4 regions of the Pseudomonas sp. TE3728 genome follow, and region 1 is predicted to be linked to each of the others. Evidence: predicted binding sites of a transcription regulator. Region 1 holds the regulator's gene; each other region holds the start of a gene.
What was found. The regulator FliA, encoded in region 1, starts transcription of late flagellar genes. The targets are predictions, from matches to a motif close to CTAAAGTTTNNNNNNNNNNNGCCGNTAA.
Positions count from the first base shown of each region.

Region 1 (7,314 bases):
GGTGTTGAGCCTGGCCATCAGTCATGAACTGCCGGTGGCTTACCTGACCGATGGCCCGCGGATTCCGGATGATTTGCATCTGCCGCGTCGTCATCAGTTGGTCAGCCGTGCCGTTAGCGTGCAAATGCAGGAAGAACCCAGCGAAGAAGCCATGGCTGACATGTTCGCTGATATTTACCACAGCCCGACCAAGCAGGTTGGCTGAGGTACTAATGAACAGTTTTTGTACCTACATCGATGGTCTGCCATGCATTGTTCAGTTGGTGAACGCGCAGCCAGTAATGTGGCCTCCGTCTAAGTAAGACAAGGTAAAGAAATAACATGGGCAGCATGCATCCCGTACAGGTGATCGCGGTGACCGGCGGCAAAGGTGGCGTCGGGAAGACTAACGTGTCAGTGAACTTGTCCCTGGCTCTAGCTGAGCTCGGCCGGCGCGTCATGCTGCTGGATGCCGATCTGGGACTGGCGAACGTCGACGTCCTGCTGGGACTGACACCCAAACGCACGCTGGCCGACGTGATCGAAGGCCGCTGTGAGCTGCGCGACGTGCTGTTGCAAGGACCCGGCGGCATACGCATCGTCCCGGCGGCGTCCGGCACCCAGAGCATGGTTCATTTGAGCCCGGCCCAGCATGCCGGCCTGATCCAGGCCTTCAGCGACATTGGCGACAACCTCGACGTATTGGTGATCGACACCGCTGCGGGCATTGGTGACTCGGTAGTCAGTTTCGTTCGTGCTGCCCAGGAAGTGCTGCTGGTGGTGTGCGATGAGCCGACCTCGATTACCGACGCCTACGCGCTGATCAAATTGTTGAATCGCGACTATGGCATGAACCGCTTCCGCGTCCTGGCCAACATGGCGCAGAGCCCGCAGGAAGGCCGCAATCTGTTCGCCAAGTTGACCAAGGTCACGGATCGTTTCCTCGACGTCGCCTTACAATACGTTGGTGCCGTGCCTTACGACGAAAGCGTGCGCAAGGCCGTGCAGAAGCAGCGTGCTGTCTACGAAGCCTTCCCGCGTTCCAAGTGCGCCCTGGCGTTCAAGGCCATTGCGCAGAAGGTCGATACCTGGCCACTGCCGGCCAACCCGCGTGGGCACCTGGAGTTTTTCGTCGAGCGCCTCGTGCAACAGACCGCAGGACCCGTCCTATGACAGCCAGTGGTTACAACCTCTACAAGAAGTCGGCACGTGACGCGCAGTACGAGCTGATCGAGCGTTACGCGCCACTGGTCAAACGCATTGCCTACCACTTGCTGGCGCGTCTGCCGGCCAGTGTCCAGGTCGAAGACCTGATCCAGGCCGGGATGATCGGCCTGCTTGAAGTATCAACCAAATACGACGCCAGCAAAGGCGCGAGCTTCGAGACGTACGCGGGCATTCGAATCCGCGGCGCGATGCTCGATGAAGTGCGCAAGGGGGACTGGGCGCCACGTTCGGTTCACCGCAATACCCGTATGGTCAGCGACGCAATTCGCTCGATTGAAGCTAAAACCGGCCGTGACGCTAAAGATCACGAAGTTGCGGCCGAACTCCAATTGAGTCTCGACGATTATTACGGGATTTTGAACGACACCCTCGGTAGCCGGTTATTCAGTTTCGACGATCTGTTGCAGGACGGCGAACACGAAGGGCTGCACGAGGATGGCGCCAGTGCTCATCTCGAGCCGTCGCGCGATCTGGAAGATGAACGCTTCCAGGCGGCGCTGGCGGACGCGATTGCCAATTTGCCGGAGCGTGAGCGACTGGTGTTGGCGCTGTACTACGACGAAGAGTTGAATCTCAAGGAAATCGGTGAGGTCCTGGGGGTCAGCGAATCGCGGGTCAGCCAGTTACACAGCCAGTGCGCGGCCCGTTTGCGGGGGCGTTTGGGGGAGTGGCGAGCGCGCTGACAGGCAGTGTGGAGACACTGCGAACGAGGTGGGTACGGCATTTTGCTGCATCGGCCACGGCCCGTTGTAATCCATGCAACTGTTGAGTGTTACGCCGAATTGATTGAACGGCGCGTTCAGGTGCTGCGCGCGTTTTAAGACTGCTTGGAGGTCGAATTGGACAAGAATATGAAAATCCTCATCGTTGATGACTTCTCAACGATGCGGCGGATCATAAAAAACCTGTTGCGTGACCTTGGGTTCACCAACACGGTCGAGGCGGATGACGGTATTACCGCGATTCCGGTCCTCAACAGCGGGAGCATCGACTTTCTGGTAACGGACTGGAACATGCCCGGCATGACCGGTATTGATCTGCTGCGCCACGTGCGTGCCGATGAAAAACTCAAACACCTGCCGGTGTTGATGGTCACGGCCGAAGCCAAGCGCGAGCAAATCATCGAAGCCGCTCAGGCGGGTGTGAACGGCTATGTGGTCAAGCCATTCACGGCTCAAGCGTTGAAAGACAAGATTGAAAAGATCTTCGAACGCATCGGTTGATGTGCAAAGCCAGTCCGTCACGGGGGAGCTATGGAGCATAACGAATCTTCACAGGGCGATTTTGAGTCGACCCTGAAAAAACACGCGGTCGAACTGGTCGAAAGCCTTGAAAAAGGCAGGTTCGGCGACGCTGTGCAACTGATCCATGAGCTCAACCAGACCCGTGACCGCGGCCTGTATCAGGAAGTGGGCAAGCTCACCCGCGAGCTGCATAGCGCGATCGTCAATTTCCAGATTGACCCGCACATGCCGCAAGCCGAGGAAGTGTCTCAGATCACGGATGCCACCGAGCGCCTGGGGTATGTGGTCAAGCTGACCGAGGCCGCAGCCAACCGCACCATGGACCTGGTGGAAAACGCCACGCCGCTGATCAACAGCCTGAGCGACGAAGCTCAGGCGCTGAGCACGGATTGGGGACGGTTCATGCGTCGCGAAGTCGGGGCTGAAGAGTTCCGTGAACTGGCCCGGCGGGTCGACGGTTTCCTGACCCGCAGCAGTGAAGACAACCGCGTCGTGTCGAGCAACCTCAACGACATTCTGCTGGCCCAGGATTACCAGGACCTCACCGGTCAGGTGATCAAGCGCGTGACCCAGTTGGTCACCGAAGTTGAAAGCAACCTGCTCAAGCTCGTGCTCATGGCCAGTCAGGTCGACCGCTTTGCGGGTATCGAACATGACCGTGAAGCGATGCTGGCTGAAAAAGATCCGCAAAAACATCTCTCTCAGGGTGAAGGTCCGCAGATTCATGCCGATAAAAGAGAAGACGTTGTGTCCGGTCAGGACGATGTGGACGATTTGTTATCCAGCCTAGGATTTTAGAGTTTTAGCATTCTAGAGTTTTAGCATTTTAGGTTTTTTAGGTTTTTAGACCTTTAGGAGCACCCCCCTTAATGAGCTTCGGCGCCGATGAAGAGATCCTTCAGGATTTCCTGGTTGAGGCCGGCGAGATTCTAGAGCAACTGTCCGAACAGCTGGTCGAGCTTGAAAGCCGACCGGATGATGCGGATTTGCTCAATGCAATTTTTCGCGGTTTTCACACTGTAAAAGGGGGCGCCGGCTTCCTCCAGCTCAACGAGCTGGTGGAGTGCTGTCACATCGCCGAGAACGTGTTCGACATCCTGCGCAAGGGTGAACGACGCGTCGACTCGGAACTGATGGACGTGGTTCTCGAGGCACTGGACGCGGTGAACGGCATGTTCAGCGAAGTCCGCGAACGCAGCCCGATCACGGCTGCCACGCCTGAGTTGCTTGCAGCGTTGGCCCGTTTGGCCGAGCCGCAAACCGCCGATGAGTCGGCACCGGTCGCCGAGGTGGTGGAAGAACCTGCCGCTGAAGAGTCGGGCGACATCACGGATAACGAATTCGAACAACTGCTGGACTCGCTGAATGCCGTCAAGGCTCAAGCCGAGGCTCCAGCGGCTGCGCCAGTGCCGACCAGCGATGCCTCGGCCAGCGACGAAATCACCGATGCCGAGTTCGAGTCGTTGCTCGATCAATTGCACGGTAAAGGCCAGTTCGCCCCCGATGCAGTGGTCGCGGCGCCCGCCGCACCGGCGGCCCCGAAAGCGCCAGGCGACAGCTCCGACATCACCGACGACGAGTTCGAAGCACTGCTCGACCAGTTGCACGGCAAAGGCAACTTTGCGGTCGATGCATTGGAGTCGGCGATTGCTTCGGCTCCGGCCCCGGCTGCGCCAACCGCTAAAGCGGCCGGCGACGATCTGATCTCCGATCACGAGTTCGAATCACTGCTCGACGAATTGCATGGCAAAGGCAAGTTCACCGAGGTTGGCACTGGCGCAGTGGTTTCTGCTCCTGTCGCCAAGGCGCCAGCACCGGTTGCGAAACCTGTGGCCAAAGCGCCCGAGCCAAAAGCCGAAGCGCCGAAACCGGCCGCCGCTGCTGCACCGGCACCTGCTCGTGCCCCTGCCGCTCCGCCACCGGAAAAACCGGCCAGCGAAGCCGAGACCACCGTGCGGGTCGATACCGCGCGTCTCGACGAGATCATGAACATGGTCGGCGAGCTGGTACTGGTGCGTAACCGCCTGGTCCGCCTGGGCCTCAACAGCGGCGACGAAGCCATGTCCAAGGCCGTGTCGAACCTTGACGTGGTCACGGCCGACCTGCAAACCGCGGTCATGAAGACCCGGATGCAGCCGATCAAGAAAGTCTTCGGGCGTTTCCCGCGTCTGGTTCGAGACCTGGCTCGCCAGCTCAAGAAAGAGATCAACCTGGAGCTGGTCGGCGAAGAAACCGACCTCGACAAGAACCTCGTCGAGGCCCTGGCCGACCCGCTGGTCCACTTGGTGCGCAACTCGGTCGACCACGGTATTGAAGAGCCGGCTGAGCGCGAAGCGATGGGCAAGCCTCGCAGCGGCAAGGTGATTCTGTCCGCTGAACAGGAAGGCGACCACATCCTGCTGTCCATCTCCGATGATGGCAAAGGCATGGACGCCGATGTTCTGCGCGGTATCGCCGTGAAGAAAGGCCTGATGGACAAGGATGCGGCGGACCGTCTCAGCGAAACCGATTGCTTCAACCTGATCTTCGCGCCGGGGTTCTCGACCAAGACCGAGATTTCCGACGTTTCCGGGCGTGGCGTGGGCATGGACGTGGTGAAAACCAAGATTGCCCAGCTCAACGGCACCATCAATATCTACTCGACCAAGGGCAAGGGCTCGAAGATCGTCATCAAGGTCCCGTTGACCCTGGCGATCATGCCGACGCTGATGGTCATGCTCGGCAACCAAGCGTTCGCGTTCCCGCTGGTGAACGTCAACGAGATCTTCCACCTTGACCTGTCGCGCACCAACGTGGTGGACGGCCAGGAAGTGGTGATCGTGCGGGACAAGGCGCTGCCGCTGTTCTACCTCAAGCGCTGGCTGGTCAGCTCCGCCGCTCATGAAGAGCAGCGCGAAGGCCATGTGGTGATCCTTTCGGTGGGCACTCAGCGGATCGGCTTCGTCGTCGATCAACTGGTGGGCCAGGAAGAAGTGGTCATCAAGCCATTGGGCAAAATGCTCCAGGGAACCCCGGGCATGTCCGGCGCCACCATCACCGGTGACGGCCGCATTGCGCTGATTCTCGATGTTCCGAGCATGCTCAAGCGTTACGCCGCACGGCGTATTTGATTCTGGGGGAGCGGGGCGACTGAGCCTCGCCCCGTCTAACGGAGTGTTTATGGCAGTCAAAGTCCTGGTGGTGGACGATTCGGGGTTTTTCCGCCGCCGCGTCTCGGAAATTCTTTCAGCGGATTCCAATATCCAGGTCGTCGGTACGGCGACCAACGGCAAAGAGGCGATCGATCAGGCGCTGGCGCTCAAGCCGGACGTGATCACCATGGACTACGAGATGCCGATGATGGATGGCATCACGGCAGTGCGGCACATCATGCAGCGCTGCCCGACCCCGGTGTTGATGTTCTCCTCGCTGACTCACGAAGGCGCGCGGGTCACCCTCGATGCGCTGGACGCTGGCGCGGTGGATTTCCTGCCGAAGAATTTCGAAGACATCTCGCGTAACCCGGAGAAGGTCAAGCAACTGCTGTGCGAGAAAATTCTCAGCATCTCGCGCAGTAACCGTCGTGTCAGCGCCTACAGTGCCCCGGCTCCAGTGGCCGCACCAGCCCCGACGCCTGCGCCTTCGAGCGTCAGCAGCTACGGCAGCAGCAGTGCGCCTGCGCGTCCGGCCCCGGCACCGATTCCGGCTCGCAGCCATGCAGCGACGCCGTCGTCTCCAGCGCCGAAACGCAAAGCCTACAAATTGGTCGCCATCGGCACCTCCACCGGTGGCCCGGTTGCCCTGCAACGGGTACTGACGCAGTTGCCGGCCAACTTCCCGGCCCCGATCGTGTTGATCCAGCACATGCCGGCAGCCTTCACCAAGGCCTTCGCCGAGCGTCTGGACAAGCTGTGCCGCATCAGCGTCAAGGAAGCCGAGGATGGCGACATCCTGCGTCCGGGCCTGGCGCTGCTGGCGCCGGGTGGCAAGCAGATGATGATCGACGGCCGCGGCGCAGTGAAAATCCTGCCGGGCGACGAGCGTCTGAACTACAAACCGTGCGTGGACATCACCTTCGGCTCCGCGGCCAAATCCTACGGCGACAAAGTTCTGGCGGTGGTACTCACCGGCATGGGCGCCGACGGTCGCGAAGGCGCGCGTCTGCTCAAGCAGGGCGGCAGTGCGATCTGGGCTCAGGACGAAGCCAGCTGCGTGATCTACGGCATGCCCATGGCGATCGTCAAAGCCGAACTCGCGGACGCGGTGTACAGCCTGGACGATATCGGCCGTCACCTGGTCGAGGCGTGTCTCTGATGGATGTACTCAGCCTTATCGGGATCATCATGGCGTTCGTCGCCATCATTGGCGGCAACTACCTTGAAGGCGGTCACCTCGGCGCGCTGGCCAACGGCCCGGCAGCGTTGATCGTACTCGGTGGGACCGTTGGCGCAGCGCTGCTGCAATCGCCGATGAGCGCCTTCAAGCGCGCCATGCAGATTCTCGCCTGGATTCTGTTTCCACCGCGTGTGGACCTGGCTGGCGGCATCGATCGCGTCGTGAACTGGAGCCTGACTGCCCGCAAGGAAGGTTTGCTCGGTCTGGAAGGGGTGGCCGACGCCGAACCCGACAGCTACTCGCGCAAAGGTCTGCAACTGCTGGTGGACGGCGCCGAGCCGGAAGCGATTCGCAGCATTCTGGAAGTGGATTTCTACACCCAGGAAAGCCGCGACATCGAAGCCGCCAAAGTCTTTGAAAGCATGGGCGGCTACGCGCCGACCATCGGCATCATCGGTGCGGTAATGGGCCTGATCCATGTCATGGGCAACCTGGCCGATCCATCGCAGTTGGGCAGCGGCATTGCTGTTGCCTTTGTCGCCACCATCTA
Region 1 covers NZ_JBWBQT010000001.1:6,001,219-6,008,532, forward strand. Annotated here, with positions in the region: gene flhF (flagellar biosynthesis protein FlhF) at 1-205, shown strand, start outside; gene fleN (flagellar synthesis regulator FleN) at 322-1,152, shown strand; gene fliA (RNA polymerase sigma factor FliA) at 1,149-1,889, shown strand; gene ACZ89R_RS26485 (chemotaxis response regulator CheY) at 2,058-2,429, shown strand; gene ACZ89R_RS26490 (protein phosphatase CheZ) at 2,460-3,248, shown strand; gene ACZ89R_RS26495 (chemotaxis protein CheA) at 3,320-5,560, shown strand; gene ACZ89R_RS26500 (protein-glutamate methylesterase/protein-glutamine glutaminase) at 5,610-6,743, shown strand; gene ACZ89R_RS26505 (flagellar motor protein) at 6,743-7,314, shown strand, end outside.

Region 2 (7,314 bases), 2.1 Mb from region 1:
GGATAGTCGTCCTTGAGCAGCATCAGGTTTTCCGGGCGGGCGCCGCGCCAGGCGTAGATCGACTGGTCGTCGTCGCCCACCACGGTGAACTGGTTGCGTTTACCGATCAGCAGTTTCACCAGCAAATACTGGCTGGCGTTAGTGTCCTGGTATTCGTCCACCAGCAGGTAGCGGACCTTGTTCTGCCATTTTTCCAGGATGTCGTCGTGTTCCTGGAACAGTTTTACCGGCAGCAGGATCAGGTCGTCGAAGTCCACCGCGTTGAACGCCTTGAGCGTGCGCTGGTAATGGGTGTAGACGATGGCGGCGGTCTGTTCCTTGGGGTTGCGTGCGTTTTCCAGGGCTTCGGGCGGCAGGATCAGGTCGTTTTTCCACGAGCCGATCATGTTCTTGATCTCGTCGACGCCGTCGTCGCCCGAGTATTCCTTCTGCATGATGTCGGTCATCAGGGCTTTGACGTCGGTTTCATCGAAGATCGAGAAACCCGGTTTATAGCCCAGCCGCACGTGTTCCTTACGGATGATGTTCAGGCCCAGGTTGTGGAAGGTGCAGACCGTCAGGCCGCGGCCTTCACCACCCTTGAGCAGCGTGCCGACCCGTTCTTTCATCTCGCGCGCGGCCTTGTTGGTGAAGGTCATGGCGACAATGTATTGGGCGCGGATGCCACAGTTCTGGATCAGGTGCGCAATTTTGCGGGTGATCACGCTGGTCTTGCCGGAACCTGCGCCGGCGAGCACCAAAAGAGGGCCGCCGACGTAGCTCACGGCTTCTTGCTGCCGGGGATTGAGTCGGGACATACGAAATCAGGGAGTCATTAGCGAAATGGGCCGGCATTTTAACAGGCTCAGCGAATTGTGCTGCTCTCTCCGACTTGTGACGTAACACGCGATCTCTAATTGCCGGTTTTGATACTTTCACGCAGGATGCGTAGTGAATTTGCGTCTAATGTTCGTATTCAAGACGCAAAAGCCGTGTTTGATAACCGATGTCATTTGGTCATTGGTTACCCGCGCGGCATAATGCCCGCCGCCTACATCTTTGCAGAGTCTAGGAGCTAGCTTGTCTACGCCTGTCGAACCCTTGCGTTTGCTGCTACTGGCCGAAGAGCCAGCGTGGGCAGCGTTGTTGCGCGAGTGTCTGGCTCCGATGGGGAGTTCGGCTGTGCTGCTCAGCGCGCCGAGCTGGGAGTCGGTCAGTAGCCTGTTCGATGACAACCGCAGCGCGGTGTTGTTGACGATTCCCGCTCTGCAGCCAGCACCCGGCCGTTGCAACCTGCCGACGGTGTTGCTGCTCGAACACGAGCCGCTGGCGCCGCCCGACGGTGTGAGCGACTGGCTGGTGCGCAATCTGCTGGACCCCGGCATGTTGCGCCGCTGCCTGCGCCATGTGCGTGAGCGCGGCGTGCTGGAAAACACCTTGCAGCGCCTGGCCGAGCAGGATCCGTTGACCGGTATCGCCAACCGTCAGGGTTTCCAGACCTTGCTGGCGGCGCGCCTGGCCGACAACGATGGTCGGGGCCTGGCCCTCGGTCACCTCGACCTCGACAACTTTCGACACGCCAACGACGCGCTCGGTCATCAGGCTGGCGATCGGCTGATCCTGCAAGTGGTCTCGCGGCTGAAAAGCCAACTGGAGGCCAGCGATCAACTGGCGCGGCTGGGCAGCGATGAGTTCGCCCTGCTGATCGACACCCGCCGCGCCCCTCAGCGCGCCGAATGGATGGCCGAACGCATTACCGAAGCCCTGTCCGAACCCTATTGGATCGACGGCGAAAGCCTGTTGATCGGTTCCAGCCTCGGCATCGCCCATGCACGAGCGCAGGCCGGCGCCGACCCGTTGATGTGGCACGCGCACATTGCCATGCAGCAGGCCAAGAGCACTCAGGGCTGCACGTTTCACGTCTTCAACGAACGGATCAATCGCAATGCCCGCAGCATCGCCGACCTCGAAAGCGAACTGCGCCGGGCCTTGCGCCGCGATGAACTGGAGCTGCATTACCAGCCACGCCTGAACCTTGAAGACGGCCAGATCGTCGGCCTCGAAGCATTGGTGCGCTGGCGTCATGGCGAACGTGGCTTGCTGCCCCCCAGCGAATTCGTGCCATTGGCCGAGCAAAGCGGCTTGATCGTGCCGCTGGGTTACTGGGTGATTTCCCGGGCCCTGCGAGACATGCAAGCGTTGCGCGAACGAGGTCTGCCAGCGCTGCACATGGCAATCAACCTGTCGTTCCGGCAGTTTCAGGACAGCCAGTTGCTGTCGACCCTGAGCCGGCTGATTGCCGAGCGAGGCGTCGAGGCGCAATGGCTGGAATTCGAGCTGACCGAAACCGCGGTGATGCGTCGCAGCGATCTGGTCAAGCAAACCATGGACGCCCTCGGGCGTTTGGGCGTGCGCTTCTCGCTGGACGATTTCGGCACCGGATTCTCTTCGTTCGTGCACCTCAACAGCCTGCCGATTGCGTTGTTGAAGGTCGACAAGAGCTTTGTCGGCGGCATGGAAGAGCGGGAAGAGAATCGCAAACTGGTGCACGCGATGATCAACCTGGCACACAACCTCAACCTCGAAGTGGTCGCCGAAGGCGTGGAAACACCAGAGCAGCTGGATTTGTTGCGCGGCTTTGGTTGCGATCAAGTGCAGGGGTACCTGATCAGCAAGCCGTTGCCGTTGGCGGAGCTGGTTGAATATTTGACCTTCGGTTCCAGTCAGCAGGTTGTGGTTGAAGCCGTTTAAAAGATCGCAGCCTTCGGCAGCTCCTACAAAAGCGCGGTCGTGCGCGATCCTGTAGGAGCTGCCGAAGGCTGCGATCTTTTGATCTTAATCTGGCTGAATCACCTGAAAGCTGCCTTGCGCTGATGGCTCACGCCGAATCATCCGCTTCATCTTCCACTCAAACGCCAGTGTCAGGCTCACCGCCGCACACGCCAGCCCCAGCGCCAGACCCCACCAGACCCCCGTTGGCCCCCAGTTCAAATGGAAGGCCATCCACCAGGCGGCCGGTGCGCCGATCAGCCAATAGCAACCCAAACCCACCAGGAACGTGGTCTTGGCATCCTTGAGCCCGCGGATGCAGCCCATGGCAATGGTTTGTGTGCCGTCGAACAGCTCGAACCACGCCGCCACCGCCAACAGGCTCACGGCCAGGTTGATGACTTCGCGGAACGCCGGGTCGTTGTGGTCCAGGAACAAGCCGATCAATTGATGCGGCAGCAGCCAGAAGACCATCGCAAAACCCAGCATTGCCGCCGCACCAAAGGCGATCCCGACCCGTCCGGCCAGCCGGGCATCGAGCAATTGCCCGGCGCCGTAATGTTGGCCGATGCGCATGGTGATCGCGTAGGAAAGCCCCGCCGGAATCATGAACGCCACCGAGACGATTTGCAGGGCGATCTGGTGCGCCGCCAGTTGCGTGCTGCCCATGGTGCCCATGCACAGCGCTGCGAAGGCAAAGAGGCCGACTTCCACCGCATAGGTGCCGCCAATCGGCAGGCCCAGGCGCCACAATTCCTTCAAGTACTGACGGTTGGGCCGCGACAGACCCTGGCGCAATGGATACGCGTCGTAGGCCGGATGCCGACGAATATGCAGCGCGAGCGCCAGCGCCATCAGGTTGGCAACGATCGCCGTGACCAGACCGATGCCCACCAGACCCATTTTCGGCAGGCCGAACATGCCAGTGATCAACGCATAGTTGAGCAGGAAGTTGGCCACGGTGCCGGCGAGGCTGATGACCATTACCGGTGTCGCCCGGCCGATGGCGCTGGTGAAACCGCGCAGCGCCATGAAGCTCAGGTAGCCGGGCAGGGCGAACGGCAGGATCAACAGAAACTGGCCGGCAGCCTGGACGTTGGTTTCGGTCTGGCCGAACAGCAGCAACACCGGTTTGAGGTTCCACAGCAGCAAACCCGCCACCAGCGCCATTAACCAGGCCAGCCACAAACCGGCCTGGGTCAGCCGCGCCGCGCCGATAATGTCGCCCGCGCCCTGACGGATCGCCACCAGGGTGCCGACGGCGGCGATCACGCCGATGCAGAAAATCGATACGAACGAATACGTCGCCGCGCCCAGGCCGCCGCCGGCCAGTGCTTCGGGGCTCAGGCGCGCCATCATCAACGTGTCGGTGAGGACCATCAACATGTGCGCCAACTGCGAGGCAATCAACGGCCCCGCCAGCCGCAGGATGGCCCAGAGTTCACTACGCGCTGGATGCTGCATGATCATCACGCTCGATATCAAAGAGAACAGGAAACGTCGATTCTCGGCGCTCTGCGGGGTTTGCACAAAGGGATAAAAAGGATGGGTGGCATGATTAAAACTCATGCTGTGGAGTTTCTGATAAGTTGGTGCGATCGCGCTAAAGGAGCCTGCCTGATGTCCCGTCGTCTTCCTCCCTTGTATGCCCTTCGAGCATTCGAAGCAGCAGCGCGGCATAGCTCGTTTACCCGCGCCGCCGAAGAACTGTCGATCACCCAAAGTGCGGTCAGTCGGCACATTCGTACGCTCGAAGAGCATTTCGCCTGTCGGCTGTTTCATCGCAGCGGGCGCAACCTGCAACTGACCGAATCGGCGCGGCTGATCCTGCCCGGCATTCGCGAAGGCTTCACCGCCCTCGAGCGGGCCTGCAATACCTTGCGTGCCGAGGACGACATTCTGCGCATGAAAGCCCCATCGACCCTGACCATGCGCTGGCTGTTGGCGCGGCTCAGTCGTTTTCGGCACCTGCGACCGGGCAACGAGGTGCAATTGACCAGCGCCTGGATGGACATCGATAGGGTGGACTTCAACCATGAACCCTTCGACTGCGCCGTCATCCTCAGCAACGGACATTTCCCCCCGGACTGGGAGGCGACTTTCCTGTTCCCCGAAGAGCTGATTCCGGTGGGTGCGCCGAATCTTCTGAAGGATCAACCGTGGGACGTTGCACGCCTGGCCAGTACCGAGTTGCTGCACCCGACGCCGGACCGCCGTGACTGGCGCAATTGGCTGGAGCGCATGGGCCTGACCGATCAAGTCTCGCTCAAAGGTGGGCAGGTGTTCGACACGCTGGAGTTGGGCATGATTGCCGCCGCCCGAGGTTACGGCGTGTCCATGGGCGATTTGCTGATGGTGGCGGAGGATGTTGCGCAGGGACGTCTGAGTTTGCCGTGGCCGACGGCCGTCGCCAGTGGTGAGAATTATTATCTGGTTTGGCCGAAAACCCGCCCCGGCGGCGAACGTTTGCGCCGCCTCAGCGATTTCCTGCAGGGCGAAGTCCGGGCCATGGAATTACCGGATGTCGAACGCTTGGGCTGAATCGATGGAGCCGCCGCAATGGCGGCCTTGAGCCATATCCCCGTTAATTACTCAAGTATTCAGCTTTGCCGCCGAAAATCTGCTGATAGGACCTTCGTGCAGGTTCCGCGTTTTCCCCACCATCAGAAATTTTGCCGAGTGTGCGATGGGATCAGAATGATCCGGCCACTGGGTCAGGAGCTGTCATGTCTCAACCTCGTGCTCGGATTGCCTCACAGCTGGGTCTTGCGCTTGCCGTGATTCTGGCGATTGTCATCAGTGGCAGTACCGTGTTCGCCCTGCGCTCGCTGGATACCGCGAACCTCGCCACCCGCGAAGAGCATCTGGCCAGTGAGGCCCGCTTGCTTGCCGATCAGTTGAGCACCTTTCACGGCACTTTGCGTGAAAGCACCCAGCGCCTGGCCGGTCTGTTCGAGAAGCGCTTCAGCGCCGGTTTGAGCGTGCATCCGGATGAGCCGGTGAACGTGGCGGGTGTGCAGACCCCGGGCCTGCACTTGGGCAGTGAAGTGTTGAACAACAACTTCGCGGAAGTCGACGAGTTCAAGCAGATGACCGCAGGCGTCGCGACCGTATTCGTGCGCAGTGGTGAGGAGTTCATTCGGGTCAGCACGAATGTCACCAAACAAGACGGCAGCCGTGCTATTGGCACGCTGCTCGACCACGCGAACCCGGCTTACGCCCGTTTGATGGCGGGGCAGAGTTATGTGGGGCGAGCGTTGCTTTTCGAACGCTTCTACATGTCGCAGTACACCCCCGTACGCGACAGCAGCGGCAAGATCATTGCCGTGCTGTACGTAGGATTCGATTACACCGACGCGCAGAACGCGCAGTTCGCCAACCTCAAACGCTTCCGCATCGGCCAGACCGGCTCCCTGGCGTTGCTGGATGAACAAGGCAAATGGCTGGTGCCGATTGCCGGTGTACAAGCGCTGGATCAGGCGGTCCCGAGCATTGTCGGTCTGGCCAAGACGCCGGGCAAAGGCGACTTCTGGAACGACACGTCGCAAGATTTTTACAGTGTTGCCGTGCCGTTCGAAGGCGGGCCGTGGTCGGTGGTGGCGAGCATGCCGAAAACCGAAATCCGCGCGGTGACCTGGAGCGTCGGTATTCAATTGGCGATCGGCAGCCTGCTGGCGATGTTGCTGGCAGTCGGCTCGGCTGTCTGGTTGCTGCGCAGCAAACTGGCGCCACTGGGTGATCTGGTGCGTCAAGCCGAAGCCTTGGGTGCCGGTGATTTGAGTGTGCGCCTGAACGTGTCGAGCAATGACGAAATCGGCCAACTGGCCCGCGCCTTCAACCAGATGAGCCAGGCCCTGTCGACCATGGTCGAGCACATCCGTAAGGCCTCGGGAGAGGTCAACAGCCGTGCCCAGGCGTTGTCCGGTTTGTCCGGTGGCGCTTATGAAGGGATGGAACAGCAGTCCGGCGAAATCACCAGCATGGCCGGCGCCGTAGAAGAATTCAGCGCCACCTCGTTGAACATCGCCGACAATATGGGCAACACCCAGCGACTGGCGCAGGAAAACGCACAGCAAACCCAGATCGGTCGTACGTCGATGGACGAAGCGTCCTCATCCCTGGAGCAAATCGCCGGTGCACTGAACAGCACCGCGACGGTGATCAATACCTTGGGGCAGCGCTCCCAGGAAATCGGCGGCATTGTCGGGGTGATTACCGCGATCGCCGAGCAAACCAACCTGCTGGCGCTCAACGCCGCCATCGAAGCCGCCCGCGCCGGTGAACAAGGTCGTGGGTTTGCGGTGGTGGCCGATGAGGTGCGCAACCTGGCCTCACGTACCCGCCAGGCCACAGACGAAATCTCCGGGATGATCCAAAGCATTCAGCAGGAAACCGGCAACGCCATTAGCACCATGGAGCAGGGCAACGTGCTGATGCAGGAAGGCCTGTCGCGCAACGCCAACGTCGCTTCGGCGCTGGCACGGATCGATGAACAAAGCCGTTCGGCCGGTCAGCAATTCGCCGCCATCACCACCGCGACCCAGGAACAAAGCAGCACCGCGACCT
Region 2 covers NZ_JBWBQT010000001.1:3,920,887-3,928,200, reverse strand. Annotated here, with positions in the region: gene rep (DNA helicase Rep) at 1-797, opposite strand, end outside; gene ACZ89R_RS17160 (putative bifunctional diguanylate cyclase/phosphodiesterase) at 1,060-2,730, shown strand; gene ACZ89R_RS17155 (NorM family multidrug efflux MATE transporter) at 2,815-4,212, opposite strand; gene ACZ89R_RS17150 (LysR substrate-binding domain-containing protein) at 4,369-5,289, shown strand; gene ACZ89R_RS17145 (methyl-accepting chemotaxis protein) at 5,475-7,314, shown strand, end outside.
Region 2: a site for FliA is predicted at 5,340-5,367, ahead of ACZ89R_RS17145 (methyl-accepting chemotaxis protein). Genes of this name have one in related genera too.

Region 3 (7,314 bases), 170 kb from region 1:
GGTGGCCGTTGCGCCGAAGGTGTAAGTACCCGCCGGTGCCACCGCGCCTGCATCGTCCTTGCCGTCCCAGATGAAACTGGCGTTACCGGCACTTTGACTGCCCAACTCGAGCGTACGGATGGTCTTGCCTTCCGAGCTGGTGATCTTGACGGTGGCGGCGGAAACCGAGGTGGGCACCACGACGGTACCGTTGAGGCTCTTGGAAGTGTCGACCATGGTTTTGTCGGTCTGCGCAATGACGGAGCGCCCCACCAGCGAAGAAGCCTGCAAGGCTTGCGAGGAGCTGTAGCTGCTGGCAAGGCCGCTGACCGTATCGTTCAGCGTGGTGATACCTTCCAGGCTACTGAACTGCGCCAGTTGTGCCACGAACTCGCTGTTGTCCTGAGGATCGAGCGGGTTCTGGTTTTTCAGCTGAGTCACCAACAGTTGCAGGAACGCGTCCTTGCCCAGCGCCTGGCCGCCGGTAGCGGCCGAGGTCAGGCTGTCTTTGTTGGTCGGGGTCTGGACCGAGGAGTTGGCCAGAACATCGCTGATAACGCTCATATGAATCGCCCCTTATCACTGACCGAGGGTCAGGACCTTCTGCATCATGGTTTTGGCGGTGTTCATCATTTCGGCGTTGGTCTGGAACGAACGGCTCGCGGAAATCATGTCGGCCATTTCTTCGACGACGTTGACGTTCGGGTAGTAGACGTAGCCCTTGCCATCGGCAGCCGGATGGTTCGGCTCGTAGCGCGCTTCAAGGTTGCTCTGGTCTTCGACCACGCCCAGCACTTGCACGCCTTGACCGGCAGCGTCCTGGTTCTGGAACAGCGAATCGCTGCCGCCGCTCTGGCCGCCCTGGAACATGGTGGCGAATACCGGGTGGCGGGCACGGTAGGTCTGGTCGATGCTCGACGAGACGGTTTCGGCGTTGGCGATGTTCGAGGCGACGGTGTTCAGACGAGTGGTCTGGGCACTCATGCCGCTACCGGCAATGTTGAAAACACTGGCAAGGGACATGACTTACTCTCCGCGCAGGGCTGATACCAGCCCTTTGAATTTACTGTTGAGCAGGGTGAAGCTGGCCTGGAAGTTGACCGCGTTTTCGGCGTAGTTCGACTGTTCCAGTTGGGCGTCTACGGTGTTCTGGTCGATCGACGGTTGCATCGGCGTGCGATACATCAGCGACTCGTCGCCATTGCCCATGCCTTCAGCTTCGATGTGACGGCTGTTGGTCATGTTCAAGGCGAACTTGCCGTTTTTGGTTTTCTCGTTCTGCTCGGCGAGCACTTTCGAGAAGTCCAGATCCCGAGCCTTGTAGTTCGGGGTGTCGGCGTTGGCGATGTTGTTGGCCAGGACTTCGGCACGCTGAGCGCGGAAGCCCAGGGCTTGTTCATGGATACCGAGCGCTTTATCGAAGCTGATGCTCATGTCGGGAAACCTTCGGGTGACCTGATTTTTCGTAACAGGGACATAGCAAGCGCCGTGCCAATTCAAAAAAGCCCGTAAACCGGGGCTTTGCGCGCGGTGGCAAGCCGGCAATGCCAGAAAAGCGGCAACCGATTTCCGCCGCCTGCCGCTTTTCTGCCGCTTCTACGCCGGCAAACGCATACCTGTAGGAGCTGCCGAAGGCTGCGATCTTTTGATCTTGATCTTAAAAAACAAAATCAAAAGATCGCAGCCTTCGGCAGCTCCTACGTGATGCAAAAGCGACAGGCATAAAAAAGGGAGCCCTTTGGGACTCCCGTTTTTATGCCTGTCGCTTTTGCATCACTTCGCCTGATAAATGATCCCCGGACTGCACTGGACCATCTGGTAATGGTCCGGCAAACCGTTCAGCGCCTCGGACGCACCAAGGAACAGATAACCGCCCGGCTTCAGCGTGCTGTGGATGCGCAACAGGATGTCTTTCTTCACCTCGGCGGAGAAGTAGATCAGCACGTTGCGGCAGAACACGATGTCGAACTTGCCCAGGCTCGCGTAGCTGTCCAGCAGGTTGAACGAGCGAAATTCCACCCGACTCTTGATCGGCGCCTTGATCGCCCAACGTCCCGGCCCTTTCGGGTCGAAGTAACGCTGAAGGCGCTCGGGCGACAGACCGCGGCCGATGGCCAGGCTGTCGTACTCGCCGGTCTTGCAGTTGGTCAGCATGGTGCCGGACAGGTCAGTGGCAACGATCTGCACGCCCATCTTCAACTGCCCCATGTTGACCCGTTCGAACTCATCGATGGACATCGACAGCGAATACGGTTCTTGCCCCGACGAACACGCCGCCGACCAGATCCGCAGGCGCTGGCCGGGGCTTGCCTTGATCGCTGCAGGCAAGACCTTGTTCTTCAAGACTTCAAACGGATAGGTGTCACGAAACCACAGGGTTTCGTTGGTGGTCATGGCATCCACCACCATCTCGCGCAAACCACTGCGCGGCTGGGTCTGGATGCGCTGAACCAGCTCACCCAATGATTTGATGCCCTGCTGCTCCATCAGTTTGTTGAGACGGCTCGAGACCAGGTATTGCTTGTTTTCACCGAGCAAAATGCCACAGGCTTTTTCCAGGAAGACCCGGAACTGTTCGAAATCCAAATTACCCGTAGACAAAGATGCCGCCTCTTAAATCGTGTTGACCGCCAAGGGCAGAAGGCCCCTAGCTGTTATCTGCTGCTTTGATCCGGTCGACTACCCGGGATGCCAGGTCATCAGGACGGAATTTGGCCAGGAAGTCATCGGCCCCGACCTTCTTGACCATCGCCTGATTGAACACACCCGACAACGAAGTATGCAGGATGATATGCAGCTTTTGCATGCGTGGGTCGTTGCGGATCTCGGCCGTCAGGGTGTACCCGTCCATCTCCGGCATCTCGATGTCGGAGATCATCATCAGGAACTCTTCTTCCGGCTTCTTGCCCTCGTCGACCAGCTTGCGCAGGTAATCCAGCGCTTGCCGGCCGTCGTTCAACGCCACCACTTCGACGCCGACGGTTTGCAGGCAACGGGTCACCTGCTTGCGCGCCACCGATGAGTCATCAACCGTCAGTACGCGCAAGGACAACGCCTTGTGCTGAGTCTCGACATCCACCACGCCCACCGAAATCGCTTCCGGTGTCGGTGACACTTCCGCCAGCACCTTCTCGACGTCGATGATTTCGACCAACTGATTGTCGACCCGAGTCACCGCCGTCAGGTAGTGATCGCGCCCGGTGCCCTTGGGTGGCGGATGAATCTCCTCCCAGTTCATGTTGACGATGCGCTCTACCGACCGAACCAGGAAACCCTGAGTCTTGGTGTTGTACTCCGTGATGATCACGAAGGGATTGCTTTGATCTTTCAGCGCTCCGGAACCGGTCGCCATCGCCAGATCCAGGATCGGAATGGTCGCCCCCCGAATATTCGCCACACCGCACACGACAGGACTGGACTTGGGCATCAGGGTCAGTTTGGGGCATTGCAGCACCTCACGAACCTTGAACACGTTGATCCCATACAGCTGCTGACCGTCGAGACGGAACAACAACAGCTCAAGGCGATTCTGCCCTACCAGTTGCGTGCGCTGGTTCACCGAATCCATTACACCAGCCATGCCCAGACTCCTACACCAACGCTAAGTGTGTTGCGACGCACATTCTTCACTAAACGGCACGGCGCTTGCTTTTTAACTCTTATGAACACAGAACCGACATTTTTTCGACACCTGACATCAGCCTGCCGCAGATTACTCTGTGCGATGTCGGCCGTTTGCCTGTTCAACGCTGGCAGCCCTGCCCTTGCTGACGCGGTTACCTTGCCTGACATGCTTATCGGCGTCACTCAGGGCTTTCTTGAATTCACCGTAGAAGACTATCTGGCCACCAGTCAAACGCAAGGACGCTACGAAATCGAGGTCAACCAGCTCGATCCGCGCCTGCGCATGCCTATGTGTGACAAGGAATTGACAGCCACCCTCGAGAGCCCCGCGAGGCCTCTGGGCCGGGTTACGGTCAAGGTTCGCTGCGACGGTGCCTCCCCCTGGACAGTCTTCGTACCCGCTCAAGTACGGCTGTTTCGCGACATCGTGACCACCACTCGTCCGCTCAAGCGCACAGGGATTATCGAACCTCAGGACGTGACCCTTCGCGAACGCGATATCAGCCTGATAAATCAGGGTTTTCTGACTTCCGTCGATCAAGCGATCGGACAGAAACTGACCCGACCAATGGTCGCTGATCAGGTCATTACCCTAGTGCATCTCGAACAGGCGGAAGTCATTCGCAAGGGCGATCAGGTGGTGATTACCGCCCGCAGTGGTACGCTCAGTGTGCGTATGCCGGGTGAAGCGCTGTCCAATGGCGGCATGAGCGAACAGATTCGGGTGAAAAACCTCAACTCCCAGCGGGTCATCAAGGCGCAAGTCACCGCGCCCGGCCAGGTGGAAGTTTCCATGTAAGCGGCCATGTAGTTTGTGAAGAGATGGCGCGCCACTGGGCTGTTGCCTAAACTGTGCCGCATGCAGGACACACGCTGGCGCATGCAAGCTCATTGATAAATGGGCCTAAAGTTTTCACAAGAAGAGCCGAAAACATGGCAAGCGTCCAAATACCCAGAGGTTTTTTGTCATGGTCATCGATTTCAGTCGTTTAAACAGCTCCTCGTCACTTACGGGCAGTACACGTACCAGCGCCGCGAAGGAAACCGCCGAAGCCGGCCAATCCGCGCCGCTGACTACCCCGGCCGAGCAGGCCAGTACCACCAAAAGCGGGGAATCGGTACACCTCAGCAATGAGGCTCAACAGTTGCAGAAGGTCACTGACAAGCTGCGCGATCAGCCTGCCGTCGACAACGCCCGCGTGGCCGAGTTGAAAGCAGCGATTGCCGATGGCAGCTATAAAGTCGACAGCAACCGTGTAGCCAGCAAACTGCTCAACTTCGAAGCCCAGCGCTAGGCCACGGCCGCGCCAGGCTTTTGGACGCTTAAAACCCAAGGCCAGCCATGCACGACACTAATTTACTGCAACTGATCATCGACGACTTTGCCCCGGCGCAACACTTGCTGGAGCTGCTGCAAACCGAGTCCCTGGCCCTGCACGGTCGCGACATGCCACTGCTCGAAGAGATTCTGGCGCAGAAACAGGCATTGATCATTTTGCTTGAGCAGCATGGCCGCAAGCGCAGTGAAATCCTCGCCAATCTCAACCTGCCGACCAATCGCCAGGGCCTGGAGCAACTTGCCAGCCATTCGAGCATTGGCGATCAGTTGCTGGCACAAAGCGATGTGCTAACCGACCTCCTGGCCCAGTGCCAGGCCGCCAACGTTAACAATGGCCAGTCGATTCTGGTGCAGCAGGCCGCCACGGCCAACCAGCTGAAAATCCTCACCGGCGGCGAGCCGCCAGCGCTCTACGATGCCCGCGGTTCAACCTCCAAACTCGCAAAACCACGCCCGCTCAGTCAGGCTTGAGCCTTTCAATGAGCACGCTCTATCAAGACGCGAAACATGCTGGCAGAATGCTAGCCAGTAGTCATATTTGTCTGGAGATTGATGCCCCGTGTTCAATGCCTTAAACGCGGAAGATGCTCCGCAGCCACCCAAGGTGCTCACTACGCCCCTGGAAATCTCCGGCAATCTGCGTCAGCTGCAAGACAGCCATGACCCGCTGATCATCACGTTCCATGAGCGCAGCCAGCGCTTCCAGAGTTATCTGGTGGACATCGACCGTGACAGCAACATGATCGCCCTGGACGAAATGATTCCGCGTGATGGCGAACGTTTTCTGCTGGCCGGCGAACCGTTCAAGGTCGAAGGCTTCCACGACGGCGTGCGCATCGCCTGGGAAAGCAATGGCCCGCTGACCATCGACGACTCCGGCGATGGCCGCTGCTACCGTGGCGCGCTGCCCGATGAGGTGGTTTATCACCAGCGCCGCAATGCTTTCCGCGCCGCGTTGAAGCTGGCGCAACTGGTCAACGTCGATCTGGGTGGCGACAAACTCAAATCGGCCATCAGCGGCAAACTGCTGGACATCTCCGCCACCGGCTGCAAATTGCGCTTCGAGGGCGACATCACCGCCAGCCTGCAACTGGGCCAGGTCTATGACCGCTTCGTCGCTGCCCTGCCCTTCGGCAGCATGACGGCACCGGTCGAACTGCGTTACCTGCATTTCGAAGAAAAGATCAACACCACCTTCGCCGGCGTGCGTTTTCACAACATGAGCGGCCTGGTGCAGCGCCAGGTCGAGCGGTTCGTCTATCAGCTTCAGCGCGAAGCGCGGCGTTTCGATAAAGACGACTTCTGATACGCCACGCCCATAAAAAACGGGCAGTCCCTTGCGGTGACTGCCCGTTTTTTTGGGTACTGCAAACTGCTTTTGTAGGAGCTGCCGCAGGCTGCGATCTTTTGATCTTAAAAGATCGCAGCCTGCGGCAGCTCCTACAGGGAGATCAGTGTCCGGCCATAAAAAAGCGCCCTCGCTCGTGAGAGCAGGGGCATTTTCTATGCCTTGGTCAAGGCCGCGCTTCGGTAAAGCTTTGCTCGCGACCTGTGTCAGGGTCTTCGGGTTCCGAATCTGTTTCAGCTTCGGTTTCCGGCTCGGCATCCGGATTGAAATCAGCCTCCGGGTTGACCGGGTTCTGCATCTGATCCTGCACTACCTGTTCATCGACTCGCGGGTCCAGGCAAGCGACCAATGGCGAGCTCGACATGCTGTCCGGCATAGCCACGTGATGCAGCGGAGCATCGTCCACCTGATGCAGGTTGGTGACCGCTTTGGGGCGAATTCGCCACACCAGCACCAGCGCAAAGAAGCTGAAGAAGGCATAGAGCATCTGACTGCCGAACAGCTTCATCAACACCCCGGCTACCAACGGTCCGATACTCGCGCCGACACCATAAGTCACCAGCAGCATCGCCGTCAGCGACACCCGGCGATCACCCTCGACGTGGTCGTTGGAGAACGCCACCGCCAACGGGTACAGGCAGAACTGCACCAACGAGCAGAGGAACCCGGCAATGAACAGCACCTCCAGCGGCACCTGCTGCATGATTGCCAGCGGCAACGCGGCCAACGCCAGGCTGAACGCGAAACAGCGGATCAACAGCGCCCGGTCATAGCGGTCCGACAGCCAACCCAACGGCCACTGCACCACCAGGCCTGCAAAAATGCAGCTACCCATGAACAGACCGACCTGTTCGGTGGACAGCCCTTGCTGCGAGGCATACAGCGGCGCCAGACCGTAGAACGAACCGACGATCAAACCCGACCCCAACACCGTGCTCAACGACTGCGGCACACGCTTGATGAAGAAGCGTGGTTCCATCGGCGCCGGGTGCAAAGGCGCCGGGTGAATCCGCCGCGTCAGGGC
Region 3 covers NZ_JBWBQT010000001.1:5,834,920-5,842,233, reverse strand. Annotated here, with positions in the region: gene flgD (flagellar hook assembly protein FlgD) at 1-543, opposite strand, end outside; gene flgC (flagellar basal body rod protein FlgC) at 559-1,002, opposite strand; gene flgB (flagellar basal body rod protein FlgB) at 1,006-1,413, opposite strand; gene cheR (protein-glutamate O-methyltransferase CheR) at 1,753-2,580, opposite strand; gene ACZ89R_RS25725 (chemotaxis protein CheV) at 2,627-3,559, opposite strand; gene flgA (flagellar basal body P-ring formation chaperone FlgA) at 3,641-4,402, shown strand; gene flgM (flagellar biosynthesis anti-sigma factor FlgM) at 4,572-4,898, shown strand; gene ACZ89R_RS25710 (flagella synthesis protein FlgN) at 4,946-5,413, shown strand; gene ACZ89R_RS25705 (flagellar brake protein) at 5,502-6,248, shown strand; gene ACZ89R_RS25700 (MFS transporter) at 6,457-7,314, opposite strand, start outside.
Region 3: a site for FliA is predicted at 4,508-4,535, ahead of flgM (flagellar biosynthesis anti-sigma factor FlgM). Genes of this name have one in related genera too.

Region 4 (7,314 bases), 1.2 Mb from region 1:
GCCGGCAAGGCATTCGGATCGGCTGGCGGCGTGGGCACTTCGCCCGGGCCGCCCTGCCCTTGCGTCGGCACTGGCGCAGGTTCGGCACCTTGCGAACCTTCGATGGCACGCTGGGCTTTCTTGGTCAGCACAACGATGTCGATGCGGCGGTTGACCGGGTTGAACGGGTTCTCCCGATCGAACAATGCCGACGAAGCGTAACCGACGACCCGCGCGACCTGAGCGTCCGGATAGCTGCCGGCGATCAATGCACGGCGAGCCGCGTTCGCACGGTTGGCCGAGAGTTCCCAGTTGCCGAAGTCGCCGGTGCCCGAGTACGGCTTGGCATCGGTGTGGCCGCTGATGCTGATCTTGTTCGGCACCGCTTTGATGGTGTCGGCCATGGCCAGCAGGATGTCTTCGAAATACGGCTTCAGACGCGCACTGCCGGAGTCGAACATCGGGCGGTTTTCGGCGTCCACAATCTGGATACGCAAACCGTCCTGGGTAATCTCGAAGAGAATCTGGTCCTTGAACTTCTGCAACTGCGGGTTTTCTTCGACCTTGTTCTGCAGCTCTTGCAGCAGCAATTCCAGGCGCTCTTTCTCAACCTGCTCGGCCATGCCTTCGACCTGTTCGGCGTCGATAGTCACCTTGTCCGGCTGAGGCTGGGATTTCACCTCGGGGTTGAGGGTGTTCTCCGGTGCCAGGGTCGGCGAGCCGCCCAGATCGATGATGTATGGCGTGCCGCTTTCGCTGAAACCGACCGGGTCCTTGAAGTAACCGGCAATGGCGATCTTCTGTTCCGGCGTTGCCGTGGACAACAGCCACAACACCAGGAAGAACGCCATCATCGCCGTCGCGAAGTCCGCGAAGGCGATTTTCCAGGAGCCCCCGTGATGCCCGCCCGCGTACTTTTTGACGCGCTTGATGATTATCGGCTGGTTATTTTCCATGACTTAGCGACCGCGAACCGCTTGTTCCAGCTCAGCGAAGCTAGGACGGTGCGCCGGGTACAGAACCTTGCGACCGAATTCCACTGCCAGCGATGGCGGCATGCCGGAAGCCGAAGCCACCAGCGAGGCCTTGATGGCTTCGTAGACGTTCAGTTCTTCCTTGGCATCGTGGCCCAGAGCGTGGGCCAGCGGGCCAAAGAAACCATAGGCCGCGAGAATACCGAAGAAGGTACCTACCAGAGCTGCACCTACGTGCAAGCCAATCATTTTCTGGTCGCTTTCACCCAGCGAAGCCATGGTCACCACGATACCCAATACCGCCGCAACGATACCGAAACCCGGCATGGCATCGGCGATGCCGTTGACGGCGTGGGAGGGGTGATCCAGGTCTTCCTTGAGGCTGGTCAGTTCCATGTCGAACAAGCCTTCAAGCTCATGGGGAGCCATGTTGCCGGAGGACATGATTCGCAGGTAATCGCAGATGTACGCCGTCATGCGGTCATCTTTCAGGACTGCCGGGTACTTGGCGAAGATCGGGCTCGCAGCGGCATCTTCGATGTCGCCTTCGATTGCCATCATGCCTTCGCGACGGCTCTTGTTAAGAATCTCGTAAATCAGCCCCAACACTTCCAGGTAGAAGGTGTGGTTGAAACGCGAACTGAACATGCCCAAAGACTTCTTGAGCACGTGCATCGTCATATGACCGGGGTTGGCCTGCAGGAATGCACCAAGGGCCGCGCCACCGATAATCATCACCTCGAAAGGCTGAATGAGGGCGGCAATCTTGCCGTGGGAAAGCACGTATCCGCCGAGCACGCTCGCGAATACGACGATGATGCCGATAATTTTAGCCATAGGTAGGAGAGCACTTACTGAGTCGGGTTCAAGGTCATATTCGGAAGTTAAAAAATCTCTTCTTCTCCTTATCGGCAAAACTGCGCCAGACTATAGCCAGATAAGGCGAAAAGCCAATTTGGCCCACGCAGGGATAGGTAAAGCAGCGTCCAGACATGGCTAACGAAACGAACGTCCCAACGCCAAAACCGACCACGCTCGAAGGCTGGGTCAAGCTGCTCGATGGTGTGCGCCTGCCGGTTCCGCAAGCCAGTCACGACCGCGTCTGCACAGCCATCCGCGATAGCCGCAGCTCGCTGCGCGACATTGCCGAAATGATGCAGGACAGCCCGGCCCTGGCCTTGAGTGTGATTCGCGAAGCCAATCGCCACACTCATGGCAGCATGGCCACGCCTGCTGAAAATCTTGAAGTGGCAATCAATCGGCTCGGTTTGAAACGTACCGAAGAATTGCTCGAGCGCTTGCCCGCCGAACCCCAATCGCAGATCCCTGTTGCCCTACGCCAGCTTCAGTTGATCAGCCAGCACGCCACTCAACAGGCCAACGGTTTTTTTGCCAGTCGCCTGGCGCGGTTGTGGCAGGACATCCACTGGGGCAGCCTGCTGTTTCTTTCGCCACTGTGGCCCATGGCGTTGACCCATCCGCAGTTGCTTGAAGAGTGGGAACTGCGGGTCATTCATAAAGGCGAGTCGGCGCGCAACGTCGAAAAGCAGTTGTTCGGCGTGCGTCTGCTGGAAATCTGTCTGGCACTGGTGGATGTCTGGCGTTTGCCGATCTGGGTCCAGCAGGGTTATCGGCTGCTGCTCAATGAACAACGCGAACTGGTGAAAGTCCTGCGCATTGCACGGGACGATGATCACCCGCTACGCCAACAGAATCGTCTCGATGACGACCCGACGTTGCGGCGCTGGCTTAATCAGCCCGCCAACACCGTGCTGCTGGCCAATGGTCTGGCGTTGTCGGCACAACAGGCCTGGGACAGTCCGCACTGTGAACGCTGGCAGTACCTGACCAGCCTTTATCTGCAAATGCCGATGGATGAAGTGCAGCAACAGTTGCACCAACAGGCTGCCAACAGCGCCCGGCAACATGCCATGCCGGACCTCTGGCACCCGGCCGAAGCGTTGATCTGGCCGGCGGGCATGAACCGCGTTCACGCCGGCTTGCTGCCGGCCCCGGCGCCCACCGCCGAAGACCTGGCGAAGTGGCGTAAACAATGCGCCGAATTGCTGGTGGAGCCGAGCCGGTTTACCAATGCCATGCACTTGACCACATCGGCCCGAGATGCCCTGGTGGCGTGTGGCATGCGGCGAGTGATGATCCTGATGGCCGATCGCACACACGCCAATTTGCGTGTGCACCAGATTGCCGGGCTACCCAAAGAAGTGGCCGGCCTGAATCTGGCGGTCAGCCAGAGTGCTGTGCTGCAGCGGCTGCTCGCACAACAGGCTCAGGTGCGCCTGACGCCGGCCAACAATGCCCAATTCTCGGCCCTGTTGCCGGCCAGCCTGCGTTCGCAGTTCTGCGGTGAACACCTGCTGCTGCGCTCCCTGGTCAACAATGGTCGAGTGATCATGATCGTGGTGGCGGATCAGGGCGGCGGGCCGTTCTCGGAAATCACCGTGCAGGCGTTCGGCAAAACCGCGCAGTGCATTGAAAAAGCCCTGCACAGTTTTAGCCAGCGCTAGGGGCTGATGCCAGTCAGTTAAGTGAAGATCAAGACCTGTGGCGAGGGGGCTTGCCCCCGCTGGACTGCGAAGCAGTCCCAAAACCTGCAACCTCGTTCTACCCAGGCACACCGCATGCAGCGGATTTGCGACTGCTTCGCAGCCGAACGGGGGCAAGCCCCCTCGCCACAGATTCAGTTATTTCCTGCGCCGAAATAACTGATAACAGGCCCTCATGACGCTGCGCTACAATCCTCCCCTTTGTGCTCTGGAGACCTCACATGTCTGACTTCTCTGGCTTGGCGCTGGTGATCGAGCCGAGCGACCTGCTCCCGCGTCTCGACTCCCGCGAACTGATTCTGGTGGACCTGACCAGCAGCGCCCGCTATGCCGCAGGGCATATCCCCGGGGCACGCTTTGTCGATCCAAAACGCACTCAACTGGGTCAGGCGCCTGCGCCAGGCCTGCTGCCGACTCAAGCCGCGCTTGAAGCATTGTTCGGCGAACTGGGACACAACCCCGAGGCGGTCTATGTCGTCTATGACGACGAAGGCGGCGGTTGGGCCGGGCGCTTTATCTGGCTGCTGGATGTCATCGGCCACAGCAAGTATCACTATATCGATGGTGGCCTGAAGGCCTGGCTGGCGGAAGGCATGCCCATGTCGATCCAGATCCCGCCAGCGGTCGGTGGACCAGTCGCCCTGACGCTGCACGACGAACCCACCGCCACCCGCGAATACCTGCAAAGCCGTCTCGGTGCCGCTGACCTGGCGATCTGGGACGCACGCGGGCCGCAGGAATACTCCGGCGAGAAAGTGCTGGCGGCCAAGGGCGGGCACATTCCGGGCGCGGTCAATTTCGAATGGACAGCCGGCATGGATCAGGCACACAACCTGCGCATCCGCACCGACATGCCAGAAATCCTGAAACAACTCGGTATCACCAAAGACAAAGAAGTCATTACCCACTGCCAGACCCACCACCGTTCTGGCTTCACGTATCTAGTAGCCAAGTCGCTCGGTTATCCGCGAGTCAAAGGTTACGCCGGCTCTTGGGGCGAATGGGGCAACCATCCCGACACGCCCGTAGAGATTTAAGTTTTTCAAGGACAGTTAATGAATAAGCGTTTGTTTATCCTCAGCCAATACCTGCTGCCCCATCACTTGCTCTCGCGACTGGCCGGCTGCATTGCCGAATGCCGCGTGCGCTGGTTCAAGAACGCCTTAACCGCCTGGTTCGCCAAGCGTTATCAAGTGGACATGTCCCAGGCACTGGTCGAAGACCTGACGGCTTACGAGCACTTCAATGCATTCTTCACCCGCGCCTTGAAAGACGGCGCTCGCCCGCTGGACGAAACCCCAGGCGCGATCCTCAGCCCGGCCGATGGCGCCGTCAGCCAGCTTGGCCCGATCGAACACGGTCGCGTTTTCCAGGCCAAGGGTCACAGCTTCAGCGTGCTGGAACTGCTGGGGGGTGACGCGGCCAACGCAGCGCCATTCATGGGCGGTGATTTCGCCACCATTTACCTGTCGCCCAAGGATTACCACCGCGTGCACATGCCGCTGGCCGGCACTCTGCGCGAGATGGTCTACATCCCTGGCCGCATCTTCTCGGTCAACCAGACCACCGCTGAAAACGTACCTGAACTGTTCGCGCGCAACGAGCGTGTGGCGTGCATTTTCGACACCGAACGTGGCCCGATGGCCGTGGTGCTGGTGGGCGCGATGATTGTGGCGTCGATCGAAACTGTCTGGGCCGGGCTGATCACGCCGCCAAAACGCGAACTGAAAACCTTCCGTTACGATGAAGCCGCCCGTGCGCCGATCCATCTGGAAAAAGGCGCGGAGCTGGGTCGCTTCAAACTCGGCTCTACGGCTGTCGTGCTGTTCGGGCCGGATCAAGTGAAATGGGCTGAAGGACTGGGCGCTCTTTCGCCAGTTCAGATGGGCCAGGGCATCGGCTTGCCAAGCGCCTGATCCCGGGCCCGCCGCCCCGAATTTCTTCCGGGCGGCACATCCCCCTGTAGGAGCTGCCGAAGGCTGCGATCTTTTGATCTTGATCTACGGCGCGCTCTGAAAAAAGATCGCAGCCTTCGGCAGCTCCTACGAAGGCAAGCGTGACGCAAATATCGCGATACTCCCTCCGCGTTCATAGCTGCTACAGTCAAGTCATTCACTGCCCATTTCCCGGTCGGAGTTTGTCTACGGCATGAATGAGACCAATCCTGTCCTGCTGCTACGCGCACCGATCCCGACGCAGTCGCGTCTGTCTTTCTGCGAAGCCACGCCTCGCGACCTCAAGCGCTGGATCGCCAACCTGCCCAAAGCCAACATCGGCGAAACCGCTCGCCAGTTGTATCAAGGCTTGAGCGAACTTAATCAACTGCTCACACCCAGCGATAATCGCCTGCAATTGCTCGAATTGCTGCGGCCCGAGGTGTATTACGTCTGCAAGCATCTGGAGCGGCATTTCCTGCATCAGGCCATTGTGCTCGACGAGCGCTCGCGCAAGATCGCCAACCTTTGCCAGGCGCTGCAGAGCCACTTGGCGATCGGCTACAAGCAAATCGTCATTCGCGTCACGCCGCGCTTCACTAAGGATCGCGCGCCGCTGCTGACCCAGGCTTTGCAGCGGGCAATCCATTGCCTGAACGGCGCATTGATCCGCGCCACTGAACTCTATTGCCCGGTGCCCGAAAACCTGTGGCTGGAACTGCATCAGCTGTATCGGATTGGCTGTCAGTTCCAACTGCAAAATCTGAGTGTGCGCGATGAACTGGCCAGCCAGACGCAAAAGCTGAGCATCGAGCAAACCTATGTCGTCGCCCTTCTGCTGGGTGCTTCACGCTGCAATCAGCTGCGCCAGAACCAGATCGCCCGGCTCGCCGAGGTGCTCGAACCCTGGAGCCAGTGGATCAAGCTGCAACCGGCCAAACCGGACAACGGGCTGTTTGCCATCGCCCCGGATCTCGACACCGGGCCGCGCTACCGCTCCAAATTCCTCGCCGAACAACAGGAGCGTTTGCTGGGGATCGACCCGCAACCCTTGGTCATGGCCATCGAAAACCATCTGCAGCAGTCGGCCGACAAGGTATCGCCGTTGCCCATGCCGGTGGGGCTGAATCTGGATACGCTGCAACACCTGCATGCCGCCTGGGGCCAGGCCGCCGAGCGCAGTTTCCAGCGCACTGTCGGCCACGGCACGTTGACCCTGTGCGTGGGTATGAGCGCTTTGCACTTTTATCTTGGCGGGCAACGCTCGTTCAACGACATCCTGAAAAAACCCGGCGCCCGCCCCGCGCAGTTCTCGGCGACCGACCCGACAGCTCGCGCCAAAGACCAATGGCGCCACGCCTTCGACGCCGCCCCTCATGGCACGGCAGACACGCTGCTGCCCTACGAAGAGATCGAATACCCGCACCTTCAAAACGATGACAGCCACGAGGCATCCGACCGCCAGCAGCATTTCCCGACTTATGTGCTGCCAGTGATCAATCACAGTCCTGGCGGCTATTGCCTGGCCTGGCCCGGCGCGGTGCCCGCCGAGCTACAGGCTGGCGAAATGGTCGGTATCGAGGATGCCGCCGGTCAAGGCTGGAGCATTGCAGTGGTGCGCTGGATCCGCCAGGTACGGGGCGGCGGCACGCAGATGGGTATCGAGCAAGTCGCACCTTGCGCCGAACCCTGCGGCCTGCAACTGATGCGTGCCCACGACGAGCATAGTCAGTACTTGCGCGGGCTGTTGCTGCCCGCCATCAGCGCCATCGACCTGCCGGCCACCCTGCTCACGCCGCGCCTGCCGTTCCAGGAAGGCAATAAGGTGTTGATCAATACCAACGGCGAGGAACGCCGGGCCGG
Region 4 covers NZ_JBWBQT010000001.1:4,764,383-4,771,696, reverse strand. Annotated here, with positions in the region: gene motB (flagellar motor protein MotB) at 1-935, opposite strand, end outside; gene motA (flagellar motor stator protein MotA) at 939-1,790, opposite strand; gene ACZ89R_RS20845 (HDOD domain-containing protein) at 1,946-3,478, shown strand; gene ACZ89R_RS20840 (rhodanese-like domain-containing protein) at 3,739-4,554, shown strand; gene asd (archaetidylserine decarboxylase) at 4,573-5,433, shown strand; gene ACZ89R_RS20830 (molecular chaperone) at 5,666-7,314, shown strand, end outside.
Region 4: a site for FliA is predicted at 1,859-1,886, ahead of motA (flagellar motor stator protein MotA). Genes of this name have one in related genera too.